DNA from 2 places in the Kribbella polygonati genome. Region 2 is predicted to be linked to the other one. Evidence: riboswitches for the same ligand, from Rfam matches in the RefSeq annotation. Region 2 holds a riboswitch; the other holds the start of a gene.
The links. Region 2 has a riboswitch for ZMP and ZTP ahead of ACQHIV_RS08700 (bifunctional 5,10-methylenetetrahydrofolate dehydrogenase/5,10-methenyltetrahydrofolate cyclohydrolase). Riboswitches for the same ligand answer to the same signal wherever they lie in the genome.
Positions count from the first base shown of each region.

Region 1: another riboswitch for ZMP and ZTP. It lies ahead of ACQHIV_RS01775 (5-aminoimidazole-4-carboxamide ribonucleotide transformylase); the one in region 2 lies ahead of ACQHIV_RS08700 (bifunctional 5,10-methylenetetrahydrofolate dehydrogenase/5,10-methenyltetrahydrofolate cyclohydrolase).

Region 1 is NZ_CP190129.1:394,014-401,943, forward strand. Features, by position in the region: gene ACQHIV_RS01750 (FAD-binding oxidoreductase) at 1-655, opposite strand, end outside; gene ACQHIV_RS01755 (2-hydroxyacid dehydrogenase) at 732-1,664, shown strand; gene ACQHIV_RS01760 (WD40/YVTN/BNR-like repeat-containing protein) at 1,678-2,772, shown strand; gene ACQHIV_RS01765 (MoaD/ThiS family protein) at 2,769-3,032, shown strand; gene ACQHIV_RS01770 (AAA family ATPase) at 3,051-3,590, shown strand; gene ACQHIV_RS01775 (5-aminoimidazole-4-carboxamide ribonucleotide transformylase) at 3,647-4,513, opposite strand; ZMP/ZTP riboswitch at 4,533-4,610, opposite strand; gene ACQHIV_RS01780 (class I SAM-dependent methyltransferase) at 4,638-5,357, opposite strand; gene ACQHIV_RS01785 (acetolactate synthase large subunit) at 5,669-7,420, shown strand; gene ilvN (acetolactate synthase small subunit) at 7,420-7,930, shown strand, end outside.
Region 2 is NZ_CP190129.1:1,841,525-1,849,454, reverse strand. Features, by position in the region: gene cmk ((d)CMP kinase) at 1-239, opposite strand, end outside; gene ACQHIV_RS08710 (prephenate dehydrogenase) at 271-1,335, opposite strand; gene aroH (chorismate mutase) at 1,332-1,700, opposite strand; gene ACQHIV_RS08700 (bifunctional 5,10-methylenetetrahydrofolate dehydrogenase/5,10-methenyltetrahydrofolate cyclohydrolase) at 1,732-2,592, opposite strand; ZMP/ZTP riboswitch at 2,612-2,697, opposite strand; gene ACQHIV_RS08695 (NUDIX hydrolase) at 2,702-3,187, opposite strand; gene prcA (proteasome subunit alpha) at 3,811-4,701, opposite strand; gene prcB (proteasome subunit beta) at 4,726-5,568, opposite strand; gene ACQHIV_RS08680 (ubiquitin-like protein Pup) at 5,577-5,786, opposite strand; gene dop (depupylase/deamidase Dop) at 5,844-7,364, opposite strand; gene ACQHIV_RS08670 (phosphotransferase) at 7,438-7,930, shown strand, end outside.

The DNA of each region.
Region 1 (7,930 bases), 1.4 Mb from region 2:
TGAAGACCACGCCGTCGACGAAGTGCACGGGCTCGTCGTTGTACTTGCCGTCCGCAACGATCGTGGAGATGGCCGGGTCCAGTTCGTCGAGCGCGACCCGGACGTGCCGGAGCGCGACGTACGGCGAGATCCGGTCGAGCTCGATCCGTAGCCGGGTCGCGTAGCCGAGCGTGCCGTACGAGTTCGGGAACGTCCGGAACAGCTCCGCGTGCTCGCCCTCCGGGCGGGCCGTGACGACGTCGCCGGCGCCGGTCAGGATGTCCAGCTCGAGCACCGACTCGTGCGGCAGCCCGGCGCGGAACGACGAGGACTCGATGCCGAGCCCGGTGACCGCGCCGCCGAGCGTGATCGTCTTGAGTTGCGGGACGACCATCGGCGTGAGCCCGTGCGGGAGGGTCGCGGCGACCAGGTCCTCGTACGTGCACATGCCCTGGACGTCGGCGGTCCGGGCGTCCTGGTCGACGCCGATCACCCCGGTCAGCCCCGAGACGTCCAGCCCGGGACGCTCGGTGTCGGTGCGCGGCCGGAACAGGTTCGAGCTGCGCTTCGCGAGCCGGACCGGTTCGCCGGGCGGGATCCGTTCGTACGACTCCCGCAGCCGCCCGACGGCCTGATCGTGCGCCACCACCGCCGCCACATCCGATGTCGAAGGCACCGATCCAGAGTACGACGGTGCCCGCTCCGTGGCACGGGAGTTCAAACTGTCCACGGCTCCGAGTAGGTTCTGTGACATGGCTGACGTGGTGAAGGCATGGCTTCCGTGGGAGGACCCCGAGGCGTTTCTCGGAGGGGTGCCCGCGGGGTTCGACGTGGAGCTGTTCGCCGGCGGAGAGCGGCCGAAGTCGCTCGCCGAGGTGGAGTTCTACGTGCCCAGCTACATGGGCGGCGGTGACGTGTTCGACGTCGTCAAGGAGATGCCCTCGCTGCAGGTCGTGCAGCTGCAGACGGCCGGGTTCGAGCACGTCCAGTCGCGGCTCGCCGACGGCGTGACGTTGTGCAACGCGCGCGGCGTGCACGACGCGTCCACGGCGGAGCTGGCGGTCGGGCTGATCCTGGCGACGTTCCGGAACCTCCCGCGCGCGGTCCGCGACCAGGACCGGCAGTTCTGGCCGGGCTCGTACGACGAGGTCGACGACTCGCTCGCGGACCGGACCGTGCTGATCCTCGGGTACGGCGCGATCGGCGAGGCGCTGGAGCGGCGGCTGACCGGGTTCGAGTGCGACGTGATCCGGGTCGCGCGGCGGCCGCGGGACGGCGTACACCCGATCTCCGAGCTGCCCGAGCTGCTGCCGCGTGCGGACGTCGTCGTACTGCTGACCCCCGCGACGCCGGAGACCACGCGGATGGTGGACGCGACGTTCCTCAAGCGGATGAAGGACGGCGCGCTGCTGGTGAACGTCGCGCGCGGTGTCGTCGTGGACACCGACGCGTTGCTCGCCGAGCTCGGCACCGGGCGGATCCGGGCCGCGCTGGACGTCACCGACCCCGAGCCGTTGCCCGCCGGACATCCGCTGTGGTCTGCTCCGAACGTGCTGATCAATCCGCACCGCGGCGGCGCGTCGACGGCGTTCGCGCCGCGGGTCGCCCGGCTGGTGCGGGCGCAGCTGGAGCGCCACGCGTCCGGGGAACCGTTGATCAATGTGGTGGCAGGTCCACCGCGCTAGGAGGAGGACGACGATGTCCGAGGCCGTACTGCTGATCGGGACCAAGAAAGGGCTCTGGATCGGCCGGAGCGACGCTGCCCGGAAGGACTGGCGGCTCGACGGGCCGGTGCCCGAGTTCGAGATGCAGGGTGTGTACGCCGTCGGCGTCGACACCCGCGGCGACCGGGCGCGGCTGTTCGTCGGCGGCACCAGCGAGCACTGGGGGCCGGCGGTCTTCCACTGCGACGACCTCGGCAAGACCTGGGCGGAGCCGCCGGAGGGCTCGATCGGGTTCCCGAAGGACGCCGACGCGTCGCTGGAGCGGGTGTGGCAGATCCAGGCCGCGCCGGAAGGCCAGCCCGGCGTCGTGTACGCCGGCACGCAGCCGTCCGCGCTGTGGAAGTCGACCGACGGCGGCGTGACGTTCGAGCTGGTCAGGGGCCTGTGGGACCACCCGCACCGGAAGGACTGGGGTGCGGGATTCGGCGGTCAGGCGGTGCACACGGTGCTGCCGCACGCCACCGACCCGGACCGGCTCAGCGTCGCGATGTCGACCGGCGGCGTCTACCAGACCACCGACGGCGGGACGACCTGGTCGCCGGCGAACCACGGCATCAAGGCGTACTTCATGCCGGACCCGGACCCGGAGTTCGGCCAGTGCGTGCACAAGCTGGCGGCGCACCCCGACGTACCGGAGCGGATGTTCGCGCAGAACCATCACGGCGTCTACCGGTCCGACGACGGCGGCGCGATCTGGAAGTCGATCGCGGACGGGCTGCCCTCGGACTTCGGGTTCCCGATCGTCGTGCACCCGCACGAGCCGGAGACCGTGTACGTGTTCCCGCTGGTCGCGGACGGCAACCGGATCCCGACCGACGCGAAGTGCCGGGTCTACCGCTCGCGCGACGCCGGCGCCACCTGGGAGCCGCTGACCTCCGGCCTGCCCGACGTGTCGTACGTGCCGGTCCTGCGGGACGCGATGACGACCGACACCGCCGACCCGGCCGGTGTGTACGTCGGCACCCGGGACGGCTGCGTCTACGCCAGCGCCGACGCGGGCGACAGCTGGGTCGAGGTCGCCAGCCACCTGCCCGACATCCTCACGGTCCGCGCAGCGGTGCTCGAATGATCGCTGTCCGGCTGCCGACGGTGCTCCGCCCGTTCGCGGGCGGAGCCGAACGCGTGGAGGTCGAGGCCCGCACGGTCGCGGAGGCCTTCGCCGCGCTCGACGCACCACTCCGGCGGCGGCTCACCGACGAGCAGGGAGCGGTCCGCCGGCACGTCAACGTCTACCTGCGCGACGAGAACATCCGCGACCTCGACGGCCTCGGCACACCGGTCCGCGACGGCGACGAACTGCTGATACTCCCGAGCGTCGCGGGCGGTTGATCGGTACCGTCGGTCGGCATGAGCGAGGTGTTGCTGCTGACCGGTCCGTGCGGTTCCGGCAAGACGACGGTGGCGCGTCTGGTGGCGACCGGCGCGCCGCGGCCGACGATGCACCTGACGACCGACGAGTACTACCGCGGGATCCGCACCGGCTTCGTCGCGCCGTATCTCCCCGGATCCCAGCGGCAGAACGAGGTGGTGATCGACGCGGTCGTCGCGACCGTCGGCGCCTACGCGCGCGGCGGCTACGACGTGGTGGTGGACGGCATCATCGGCCCGTGGTTCCTCGCGCCGTTCCGGACCGCCGCGGCGCAGGGGGAGTGGACGATGTCGTACATCGTCCTGCGCCCGGACCTCGGGACGACCCTGCGGCGTGGGCAGGACCGTCCCGAGTCCGAGCTGACCGACGCCGAGGCGCTGACCGGCATGCACCAGGCGTTCGCGGACCTCGGCGAGCTCGAGCGGCACGCGATCGACACCACCCGCCTGGACGCGCCGCAGACCGCTGCCGAGGTGCGTGCAGCTGTTGCCGCAGGCACCCATCTGCTCAGTGTCTGAAGCGCCGGCTTGGGGAGGATTTCACGCCCGGAGCGGGACAGGATCCTCCCCAACCCTCAGTGTCGGAAGAGGCGGACGGCGGTGGGGGTCCAGGTGATTCCCCGGGTTGCGCAGGCAGCCGCGACCTCGTCGGACCGGATCGACCCGCCCGGCTCGACGATGTGGGTCACGCCGTACCGATGCGCCACCTCGACGTTGTCCGCGAACGGCAGATGCCCGTCCGACACCATCGTCACGCCGGCGAGCGGCCCGGCCGACCAGAGCGCCGCCTTCTCCCCGGCCAGGCGGGTGCAGTCGACGCGCGACTGCTGCCCGGCACCGACGCCGATCGTCATCCCGTCCTTGACCAGCACCACGGTGTTCGACTGGGTGTAGCGCGCGACGATCATCCCGAGCACCGCGTCGTCCGGCAGGTCGCGGGGGAGCGGCGCGGCGTCCCGCTCCTGCGTCAGCCGTACGCCGTACACCTCGCGCACCTCCTCCACCGGCGGCTCATACGACGGGTCGATCGCGAGCACCAGGTACGTCCCGCGCTTCTTCGCCGCCAGGATCTCCAGTACGCCGTCGTCGTACCCGGGCGCGATGATCCCGTCCGACACGACCCGCTTCAGCATCGCGGCCAGCTCCAGGTCGACGCGATGCGAGACCGCCACGAAGTCGCCGTACGACGACTTCGGATCGGCATCCCGCGCCCGCGTGTACGCCTCCGCCGGCGTCGTACCGAGCGCCGCACCGGCGGGCGAGACGTGCTTGTACGACGCCGCGGCCGGTACGCCGAACCGCTCCGCCGCCTCGCGCACCAGTTGCCAGCCGGTCAGCGCGTCGAGGATGTTGATGTACGACGGCGCACCCGCGAGCACCGTGAACGGCGCGTTCTCGAGAGTGGCCGCCTGATGGGGATTCATGCCGTACCGCAACCGCATCCGGACCTCCGAACGACGTCCGAGGCGCCCAGGCGGACGACGCCCCGCTCGAAAGCTCCCCGGTGGTACCCCACCCTCGCCAGTCGCGGTGCCGCCAGCTTAGGGCGTGTCTGGCAGACACGCCCTACTTCGTCGCCCGCACCACCAGCAGCCGCGAGTCCGCGGCCAAAGGCTCGCCCTGCCAGCCGCCGTTGACGACCACCTCGGAGAAGCCGGCCGCACGCAGGTCGGCGGTGATCTCGTCGGCGGACCGGAAGTACAGGACGTTGCGGTAGACCGCGTCGTGCCCGTCCTCGAACACGTTGTGCGCGTCGAACACGACCCGCCCGTCGGCGATCTCGATCAGCTCGAGCCACTCCTTCAGGTGCCCGGCGACCGTGTCGCGTTCGCCGTACGTCGCCTCACTGGTCCACTGCTCCCACGCGCGCATCGCCGGGTTCCGCGACTCGAACGCGAACACGCCGCCGGGACGCAGCGCGGCGGCCAGCGCGGCCACGCTGGCCGCGTGTTCGGCGACGTGCATCATCGTGTTGCCGCTGCTGACCACCAGATCCACGTCGCCGGTCGGCGCGACGGCGCGGTAGTCGCCCTCGATCCAGGTGACCGCGTCGGCGCCGGGCTGCTTGCGCGCGTACCCCAGCATCGTGGAGCTGGGGTCGATGCCGATCACCTCCCGCCCGGGCGAGACCAGCGACCGCGTCAGCAGGCCGGTGCCGCAGCCGAAGTCGAGGACCTTCGTGGTGCCCTCGGCCAAGGCGCGGTAGTACGCGTGGTCCGCACCGGCCGGATTGTCCAGATCGTAGAGCTGTACCAGTTGTTCGTCGCCGTACGGATCGTCTGTCACCCCGAAAGCCTAAGGGGTGTGCCCGTAAGACGGGCGTCTCAGAAAATGAGACGGTGGGCGGCTGAACTTGACCCGGTCGGCAGGTTTCGGCGAATAATGCCTACATGCGATCGATTCTCCTCGTACTTGTGCGGCGCGCCGACTGACGCGACCACAGAGTCGAGCGCGCCCCTTCAGCCAACCCGGCGGAAGGGGTTTTTTGTTGCCAGGGCGACTATCTGCGACCCAGTAGTGCCAGGACGACGGCCACAAGCGAGGATGGATCGGTCGCGAAAGTACAACCATCGTGACAGGACTGAGGGAAGGCACTCATGAGTGAGCAGCTGACCGGGGCACAGGCTCTGATCCGCGCACTGGAACATGCCGGAGTGGACACCGTCTTCGGCATCCCGGGTGGCGCGATCCTCCCGGCGTACGACCCGATGCTCGACTCGACCCAGATCCGCCACATCCTGGTACGTCACGAGCAGGGCGCCGGCCACGCCGCCCAGGGGTACGCCGCGGCGTCCGGCAAGGTCGGCGTCTGCATGGCGACCTCCGGGCCGGGCGCGACCAACCTGGTGACGCCGATCGCCGACGCCTACATGGACTCGGTGCCGCTGGTGGCGATCACCGGCCAGGTGGCGGGCGCCGCGATCGGTACGGACGCCTTCCAGGAGGCGGACATCCGCGGCATCACGATGCCGATCACCAAGCACAACTTCCTGGTGACCGACCCGAACGAGATCGCGACCACGATCGCCGAGGCGTTCCACATCGCCTCCACCGGCCGGCCCGGCCCGGTGCTGGTGGACGTCACCAAGGATGCGATGCAGACCACCGGCGTCGACTTCCGGTGGCCGACCGAGCTCGCGCTGCCCGGCTACCGGCCGGTGACCCGCCCGCACCCGAAGCAGGTGCGCGAGGCGGCCCGCCTGATCGTCGCGGCCGAGAAGCCGGTGCTGTACGTCGGCGGCGGCGTGATCCGCGCGCAGGCCAGCGCCGAGCTGAAGGAACTCGCCGAGCTGCTCGGCATCCCGGTGGTCACCACGCTGATGGCCCGCGGCGCGCTGCCCGACACCCACGAGCTGCACTTCGGGATGCCCGGTATGCACGGCTCGGTGTCCGCGGTCGGCGCGCTGCAGCGGTCCGACCTGCTGATCACGCTCGGCGCCCGCTTCGACGACCGGGTGACCGGCAAGCTGGACTCGTTCGCCCCGGACGCGAAGGTCATCCACGCCGACATCGACCCGGCCGAGATCGGCAAGAACCGGGCCGCGGACGTGCCGATCGTGGGCGACTGCAAGGAGGTCATCACCGACCTGATCGCCGCGCTCCGGACCGAGATCGCGACCGCCGGCCGGACCCCGTCGTACGACGCCTGGCGGCACCAGCTGGAGGACGTCCGGGCCCGTTACCCGCTCGGGTACGACGAGCCCGAGGACGGCACGCTGTCGCCGCAGCACGTGATCCAGCGGATCGGCCAGATCGCCGGCCCGGACACCGTGTACACCGCGGGCGTCGGCCAGCACCAGATGTGGTCCGCGCACTTCCTGCCGTTCGAGAAGCCCGGCCACTGGCTGAACTCCGGCGGCCTCGGCACCATGGGGTACGCCGTACCGGCCGCGATGGGCGCCAAGGTCGCCCGCCCGGACAAGACCGTCTGGGCGATCGACGGCGACGGCTGCTTCCAGATGACCAACCAGGAGCTGGTCACCTGCGCGCTGGAGGGCATCCCGATCAAGGTCGCGGTGATCAACAACCAGTCGCTGGGCATGGTCCGGCAGTGGCAGACGCTGTTCTACGACAAGCGGTACTCCAACACCGACCTGCACTCGACCCGGATCCCGGACTTCGCCAAGCTGGCCGAGGCGATGGGCGGCGTCGGGCTGCGCTGCTCCGACAAGGACTCGCTGGACGCCACCATCGAGAAGGCGATGGCGGTCACCGACGCACCGGTCGTGGTCGACTTCGTCGTGCACCGGGACGCGATGGTGTGGCCGATGGTCGCCGCCGGCGTCAGCAACGACGAGATCCAGATCGCCCGCGACATGGCGCCGAGCTGGGAAGGCGAGGAACTCTGATGTCGAAACACACCCTGTCGATCCTGGTCGAGAACAAGCACGGTGTGCTGGCCCGGGTGGCCGCGCTGATCTCCCGTCGCGGGTTCAACATCGACTCGCTCGCGGTCGGTCCGACCGAGCACCCCGAGGTGTCCCGGATGACGATCGCGGTGACCGTCGAGGAGCAGCCGCTCGAGCAGATCACCAAGCAGCTGAACAAGCTCGTGAACGTGATCAAGATCGTCGAGCTCGAGCCCACCCAGACGGTCCAGCGCGAACTGCTGCTGGTCAAGGTCAAGGCGGACACGCTGACCCGCGGCCAGGTGCTGGAGACCGTCCAGCTGTTCCGTGCCAAGGTGGTGGACGTGGCACCGGACGCGATCACGATCGAGGCGACCGGCAATCCCGAGAAGCTCGAGGCCATGCTCCGGGTGCTGGAACCCTTCGGCGTCCGCGAGCTGGTGCAGTCCGGCATGGTGGCGATCGGCCGCGGCAGCCGCTCGATCTCCGACCGCACCCTGCGGCCGGTCC
Region 2 (7,930 bases):
GTCCCGTCGGCGATCACGAACTGCCGGCCCGGGTCGGTGCTGACCTCCAGCTCGAGCTCCCGCGCCCGCCGCGCGACCGCCGCCGTGTCGTCCAGGTCCAGCCCGCGCTCGACCGCCGACCAGGTCACCGCGCGGTACGTCGCGCCGGTGTCCAGGTACCGCAGTCCGAGCCGGGTGGCCACTCCGCGGGCGGTGCTCGACTTACCGGAACCGCTCGGCCCGTCCACAGCGATGATCATGCCCCGAAGATTACCTTCGCCGAGGGACAGTTCAGGTGTGGACCACCCACCCGCGGGTGGTCAGCGCCTCGACCAACTGGTCCACCGTGCCGGGTTTGACCGCGAGCTCGACCTCACCGACCGGGCGGCCGGGACTGTGGTCGATCCGCAGGTCCTCGACGTTGGCACCGGACTCGGCGGCGTCGGCGAACAGCTTCGCCAGCTGGCCGGGGCGGTCCGGGATCGTCACCAGGACCGTGACCAGGTCGATGTGCGGGGCGCCGTGCTTGCCCGGCACGCGGATCGCGCCGGACACCCCCTGACCGAGGATCGCGGTCAGCTCCTCGCCGGCCTCTTCCTTGCCGAGGGCAACGAGCAGCCGGTCGAGCTCGCCGCGGATCTGCTCCAGCAGGCCGGTCAGCGCGGTCGAGTTCGCGGACACGATCTGGGTCCACAGCCGCGGGTCGCCGGCCGCGATCCGGGTCACGTCGCGGACGCCCTGGCCGGACAGCTCGAGGTGTGACGACGGGGCGTCGGCCAGCGTCCCGGCGGCGAGCGCGGACATCAGGTGCGGCAGGTGGGAGACGCGTGCGACGCCGAGGTCGTGGTCCGCCACGGACATCTCGACCGTCCGGGCGCCACAGGCCTCGGCCAACCGCCGTACCAGGTCCACGGCGTCCGGATCGCTGGTGTCGTGCGGGGTGATCGCCCACGTGGCGCCGTCGAACAGGTCGGCGCGCGCGGCCAGCGGGCCGTTGCGTTCGGAGCCGGCCATCGGGTGACTGCCGACGTACCGGCTGACGTCCTCGGTCAGGCCGCGCGCGTCGGCGAGCGGTTTGCTCTTGACGCTGGCCGCGTCGGTCACGACCGCTTTGGTTTGTTCGAGCTGCGCGGCGACGACCGCGCCGACGTGGTCCGGCGGTACGGCGACCACGACCAGCTGCGGCTCGATCTCCACCAGGCGCGAGCCGGCCCCGATCCGCTCGGCCATCAACGCGTTGTCGGGGTTCCCGTCGACCAGCTCCACGACGACCCCCAACCGGGCCAGCGCCAGCCCGATCGACGTCCCGATCAACCCGGTCCCGACAATCCGGACGGGGCCGCGCAATTCGGTCACTGGGCGCCGGTCAGGTCTGGGCGGAGGGCTACCGCGCCATGCAGGTACACGTGCTGGATCTTGTCCCGGGAACGCGGCGTCTCGGTGTGCACCATCAGCCGGACGACCCGCGGCAGCGCGTGCGGCACCGGGATCTCCTGCATGCACATCAGCGGTACGTCGGTCAGCCCGATCTGCCGGCCCGCGACCGCCGGGAACTCCGAGCGGAGGTCCGACGTGACGGTGAACAGGATGCTGATCAGATCCTCGTTCTCCAGATCGTTCGCCTCCAGGACCGCCTTCACCAGCTCCGCGGACCGCTCGAGCAGGTGCTCGCGCTCGTCCACGTCCAGCTGGGTGGCACCCCGGATCGCGCGTACCGCCACGTCGCTCCTCCTAGTTCGTCTGCCCCAAAGACTAGTTCAGGGTAGTCAAGGAGTGGACAGCCGTCTCAGCCGCGTCGAGGGTCTGCTCCAGGAGCAGCGCGATCGTCATCGGGCCGACGCCGCCCGGAACCGGGGTGATCAGCCGCGCGACCTCGGCCGCCTCGGCGAAGTGGACGTCGCCGACGTTGCCTTCGTTGTACCCCGCGTCGACGACCACCGCGCCCGGCTTCAGCCAGTCGCCGCGGACGACGTTCGGCTTGCCGACCGCGGCGATCACCACGTCGGCGGTCCGCACCAGGTCCGCCAGGTCGCGGGTCCGGGAGTGCGCGTAGGTGACAGTCGCGTTCGATGCCAGCAGCAACATGCCGGCCGGCTTCCCGAGGATCGGGCTGCGGCCGATCACCACGGCGTGCGCGCCTTCCAGCGGTACGTCGTACGCCGCGAGCAGCCGCATGATCCCGCCGGGCGTGGCCGACCGGAACCCGGGGTCGCCGAACGCCATCGCCGCAAACGAGCGCATCGTCACGCCGTCCACGTCCTTGCCAGGGTCGATCGCCTCGAACGCGGCCCGCTCGTCGATCTGCGCCGGCACCGGGTGCTGCAGCAGGATCCCGTGCACCGCCGGGTCCTCGGACAGCTTGGTGAGCTCCGCGACCAGTTCCGCGGTGGTCGTCGTGGCCGGCAGGACGACACTGCGGGAGGCGATGCCGGCCTTCTTCGACCGGTTCTGCTTCATCCGTACGTACGTCGCCGACGCCGGATCGTCGCCGACCAGTACCGTCGCCAGGCACGGCTGTACGCCGTACTGCTCCTGCAGGGCGCTTGCCCGTTCCGCTGCCTTGGCCACCATGTCGGCGGCGAGGTCGGTTCCGATCATCAGCTCAGCACTCATCCGCGCACTCCTCTGAGTTCGAAGGTGCCCAGGCGCGCGGCGAAGCCGGATGGCAGACCGTTCCCCGGTGGTTCCTCCACCTCAGCGCCAGTCGCGGTCCGGCCTCAGTCTAGAGCAGGCCTGCGTGGTCCAGTGCGAGGTAGGCGGCGTCGATGCCGGTCATCGCGCCGGGGTTGCGGAGTTCGGCGCGGAAAGCATCGACGGTCAGCTCGACCGGTACGCAGTCCTCGGCCTCGTCCAGCTGCTGCTTGCCGTCGGGGCGGCAGCCGCGGGCGATGGCGACGTACTTGCGGAACGTCGACGACGCGCCGGACCACTGCCAGCCGACCACGTCGAGGGTCTCGCAGGTGTAGCCGGTCTCCTCCTCCAGCTCGCGGGCACCGGCCACGGCGACGTCCTCACCAGGCTCGACGAGACCGCCCGGGAGGTTCGTCACCACGGCGTCGGGACCGGCGCGGAACATCCGGATCGTCACGATCCGCCCCTCCGGCGTCAACGGCAGCACCGTCACCCCGGCGTCGACGCCCGCCTCACGCCCGGCCACGTCCCACTCCACCTCACGCCCGTCCGGCATCCGGTACCGCCGCAACCGCACAGACAGAAACCGCTCAAACCCCAACTCCTCCCCCAACAACTCCCAAGGCACCGGGTCAGCAGGCGCAACCACAACCCCCTCCACGTCGGCGCCGGGCATAGGCGCGGGAGCGGCAGGCACAGGCGCGGGAGCGGCAGGCGCAGGAGCGGCAGGCACAGGCGCAGGCGCGCCGGGCGCAGGCGCGGAAGACCGCTCAGCCGACACGTGGATGGTGGGAGCCGAGCCGTGGGCAGTGGGTGCTGAGGCCTGAGACGGCTCAGCCGGCGTATGAGTGGCGGGCGCGTGCGCGTGAGGCCGCTCAGCCGACGCGTCGGCGGCGAGAGCCGACACATGACATGGCTCAGCTGGCACGTGCGCGGCGGCCGCGTGCGACTGCTCAGCCGGCGGGCGGGTGGCAGGAGGCGGGGCGTGGGTGGTGGGTGCCGGGGCTGTCGGTGCCGGGGCGATGGGAGCCGAGGTGGTAGGAGCCGGTGCGTGTGTGGTGCGAGCCGGGGCGTGGGCAGTGGGTGCCAGGGTGGTGGGAGCCGGGGTTGTCGGTGCCAGGGCGTGGGTGGTGGGTGCCGGGGGGTGAGAAGGCTCAGCCGCCACGTTGGTGGTGGCGGCTGAGGGCTCGGTTTGGTCTGTCACAGGGGGCGGTTGTCGTTGGGGTCTTCTGGTGGGGCTACTGGTGCGTCGTCGTTGGACGGCGGCGCGACTGGGGCCTCGGTGGAGGCGGTGTCCTCGGGGTTTGCCGAGGTGTCGCCGGCGGGGGCGTCTGCTCCGTCGGAGGCGGCCGCGTCCTCGGGGGTCTCGCCGTCGGTGGGGTCCGGGGCGGGGCGGGACTCGGAGAGGATGCGTTCGAGGGTCTCCTCGGAGATCCGCTTGAACTTGCGCACCTGGGTCCGGGTCCGGTCCAGTACGGCGACCTCCAACTGGTCCGGGGTGAGCTCGCGGACCTCGGTGCCGTCGTGCGCCAGGGCGTCGACGGCGAGCCGGAGCGCGCCGGCCAGGGAGATGCCGTCGCGGTAGTGCTCGCCGACGTAGTCCGCGACCTGGTCGGCCGGGCCGCCCATCACCGCGTACCCCTGGACGTCGGCGATCGAGCCGTCGTACGTGAGCCGGTAGATCTGGTCGTCGCCGGCGCTCGCGCCGACCTCCGCGACCAGGATCTCCACCTCGAGCGGCTTCTCGCCACCGGAGGAGAAGATCGCACCGAGCGTCTGCGCGTACGCGTTCGCGAGCGCGCGGCCGGTGACGTCACGCCGGTCGTAGGAGTACCCACGCATGTCGGCCAGCCGGACGCCGGCGATCCGCAGGTTCTCGAACTCGTTGTACCGGCCGACGGCGGCGAACGCCATCCGGTCGTAGATCTCGGCCACCTTGTGCAGCGCGGGCGACCGGTTCTCCGCGACGAACAGGATGCCGTCGGCATATTGCAGCGCGATCGCGCTGCGGCCCTTGGCGATGCCTTTCCGGGCGAAGTCCGCCCGGTCCCGCATCAGCTGCTCGGGCGAGACGTAGAAGGGAACGCTCATGAGTCCTCTGTCAGTTCGGGGTGATCAGGTCAGGGACGTGGCTGCGGGACCGTCGGGACGCTCGTGCCGCTGCGCCCAGGCCGCGTCGACCAGCGCCGCCACCTCGTCCTCGGGCAGCCGCCGGTAACCGTCCGCGGTGACCACGCCGACCACCGGGAAGATCCGTCGCAGCATGTCCGGTCCACCGGTCGCCGAGTCGTCGTCGGCCGCGTCGATCAGGGACTGGATCGTCACCGTCACGCAGTCGGTCTCGGACAGGTCCGGGCGGTAGAGCTTCTTCAGCGCGCCGCGGGCGAACAGCGAGCCCGAGCCGACGCTGTGGAAGTGGGTCTCCTCGTACCGCCCGCCGGTGGCGTCGTAGGAGAAGATCCGCCCGCCCTTCAGGTCCTCGTCGTAGCCCGCGAACAGCGGCACCACGGCCAGGCCCTGCATCGCCATCGCCAGATTGCCCCGGATCAGCGCGCTCAGCCGGTTGGACTTGCCGTCCAGGCTGAGCGTGGCACCCTCGAGCTTCTCGTAGTGCTCCAGCTCCACCTGGAACAACCGGACCATCTCGATCCCGAAACCGGCCGAGCCCGCGAACGCGACCGCGGAGTACTCGTCGGCGGGAAACACCTTCTCGATGTCGCGCTGGGCGATGATGTTGCCCATCGTGGCCCGCCGGTCGCCGGCCATCACGACGCCACCGGGGAAGGTGGCCGCGACGATCGTCGTGCCGTGCGGGACGTCGGCGGAGAAATCGGCCTGCCCGAGCGACCGCCGTCCGGGCAACAGGTCGGGCGCGTGCCCGGCCAGGAAGTCCATGAACGACGAGCCGCCCGGGGTCAGGAAGGCTTCCGGCAGCCGGCCGGAGGCATCAGATGTCATCGAGCGGTTCACTCCCCACCCTTTTGCACGAATCCGCGGACGAACTCCTCGGCGTTCTCCTCGAGCACCTCGTCGATCTCGTCCAGGATCGAGTCGACGTCCTCGTCGAGCCGCTCTTTCCGCTCCTGGACGTCCTCGGACGTCTCGACCTGCTCGACCTCTTCCTCGGTCGACGAACGCTTCGGCTGCTTGTGCTGCTGACCGCCGTCCTTCGCCATGTGGCCACCTCCTCGAACCGCTGGGGAGGCCGCCCAAATCGACCTCCACTAGCGACCCTACCCGGCCGCACCCCCAGTAATGGTGCGAACCAGGTCACTGGCGGTGTCGCATTGGTCAAGAAGTGCCCCGACATGCGCCTTGGTGCCCCGCAACGGGTCCAGCGTCGGGATCCGCTGCAGCGATTCCTTGCCCGGCAGATCGAAGATCACCGAGTCCCAGGAGGCGGCCGCGACCTGCGGCGCGTACTGCTGCATGCAGCGGCCGCGGAAGTACGCGCGGGTGTCGGTCGGCGGGTGCGCGACCGCCATCCGGATCTCCTCGTCGGTGACGATCCGCTGCATCCGCCCGGACTTCACCAACTTGTAATAGAGCCCCTTGTCCGGGCGCAGGTCGGCGTACTGCAGGTCGACCAGGTGCAGCTTCGGGTCGTCCCAGTCCAGGCCGTCGCGGTCGCGGTACGACTGGAGCAGTTTGTACTTCGCCACCCAGTCCAACTGGTCCGACAGCTTCATCGGATCCAGCGCCAGCTGGTCGAGGATCTGCTCCCAGCGGTGCAGCACGTCCTTGGTCTGCCGGTCCGCGTCGTCGCCGTACTTGTCCTCGACGTACTTGCGGGCCTGCTCCAGGTACTCCGTCTGCAACTGGACGGCGGTGAGCTTGCGGCCGTCCTTCATCGTCAGCAGATGCGTGCAGGTCGGGTCGTGGCTGACCTCGTGCAGCGCGGTCACCGGCCGGTCGACGCCGAGGTCGTCGGTCAGCCAGCCGTCCTCGATCATCGCCAGCACCAGCGACGTGGTCCCGACCTTCAGGTACGTCGAGACCTCGGACAGGTTCGCGTCGCCGATGATCACGTGCAGCCGGCGGTACCGGTCCGGGTTCGCGTGCGGCTCGTCGCGGGTGTTGATGATCGGCCGCTTCAGCGTGGTCTCCAGGCCGACCTCGACCTCGAAGTAGTCCGCGCGCTGGCTGACCTGGAACCCGTGCGTGGCGCCGTCCTGGCCGATCCCGACCCGGCCGGCGCCGGTGACCACCTGACGGCTGACGAAGAACGGCGTCAGGTGCCGGACGATCGACGCGAACGGCGTGGACCGGCGCATCAGGTAGTTCTCGTGGGCGCCGTACGACGCGCCCTTGTTGTCGACGTTGTTCTTGTAGAGGTTCAGCTGCGGCGCACCCGGGATCAGCCGGGCCTGGCGCGCGCCCTCCATGATCACCAGCTCGCCGGCCTTGTCCCACACGACCGCGTCCCGCGGGTTGGTGGTCTCGGGTGCGGAGTACTCCGGGTGGGCGTGGTCGACGTACAGCCGGGCGCCGTTGGTGAGGATCACGTTCGCCAGGCCGGTCTCCTCGTCGGTGAGCTGGCTCGAGTCGGCCACCTCCCGGCTGAGGTCGAACCCGCGCGCGTCCCGTAACGGGTGCTCCTCGTCGAAGTCCCACCGGGTCTTGCGTGCGAGCGGCTGCGTCTGGGCGTAGCCGTTCACCACCTGGCTCGAGGTCAGCATCGGGTTCGCCCCGGGCTGGCCCGGCACCGAGATCCCGAACTCGGTCTCGGTACCCATGATCCGCCGAACACTCATGCGACCGAGCCTACGCGGTACCGGCGACTTAAGTGGTTGCTGTGTCCACAGGGTTACATGTGAGACTGCGCGAGTGGACGAACTGGTGGCGCTGCTCGACGACGACAACCAGGTGGTCGGCTCGGCGCCGCGGTCGGTGATGCGCCGCGACAACCTCCGGCACTCGGCGACCGGCGTCCTCGTCCGGAATCCGGCCGGTGACATCTACGTGCACCGGCGGACGCCGACCAAGGACGTCTACCCGAGCCGGTACGACTTCGCCGCGGGCGGTGTGGTGGCGGCGGGCGAGGACCCGTTCGACGCCGTCGTACGGGAGCTCGAGGAGGAGCTCGGGATCGCCGGCGTGGAGCTGACGCGGCTGCCGGAGGGCGACTACGCGGACGAGAACACGCAGTACCACGCCTATCTGTACACGTGCGTGTGGGACGGACCGGTGCGGCATCAGCCGGAGGAGGTCGCGTGGGGCGCGTGGATGTCGCCGGCGGAACTGGTGGCCAAGTTCGACGAGTGGGAGTTCATGCCCGACAGCATCGGCCTGCTGGGTGCGTACGTCCGGAGCCTGCTGA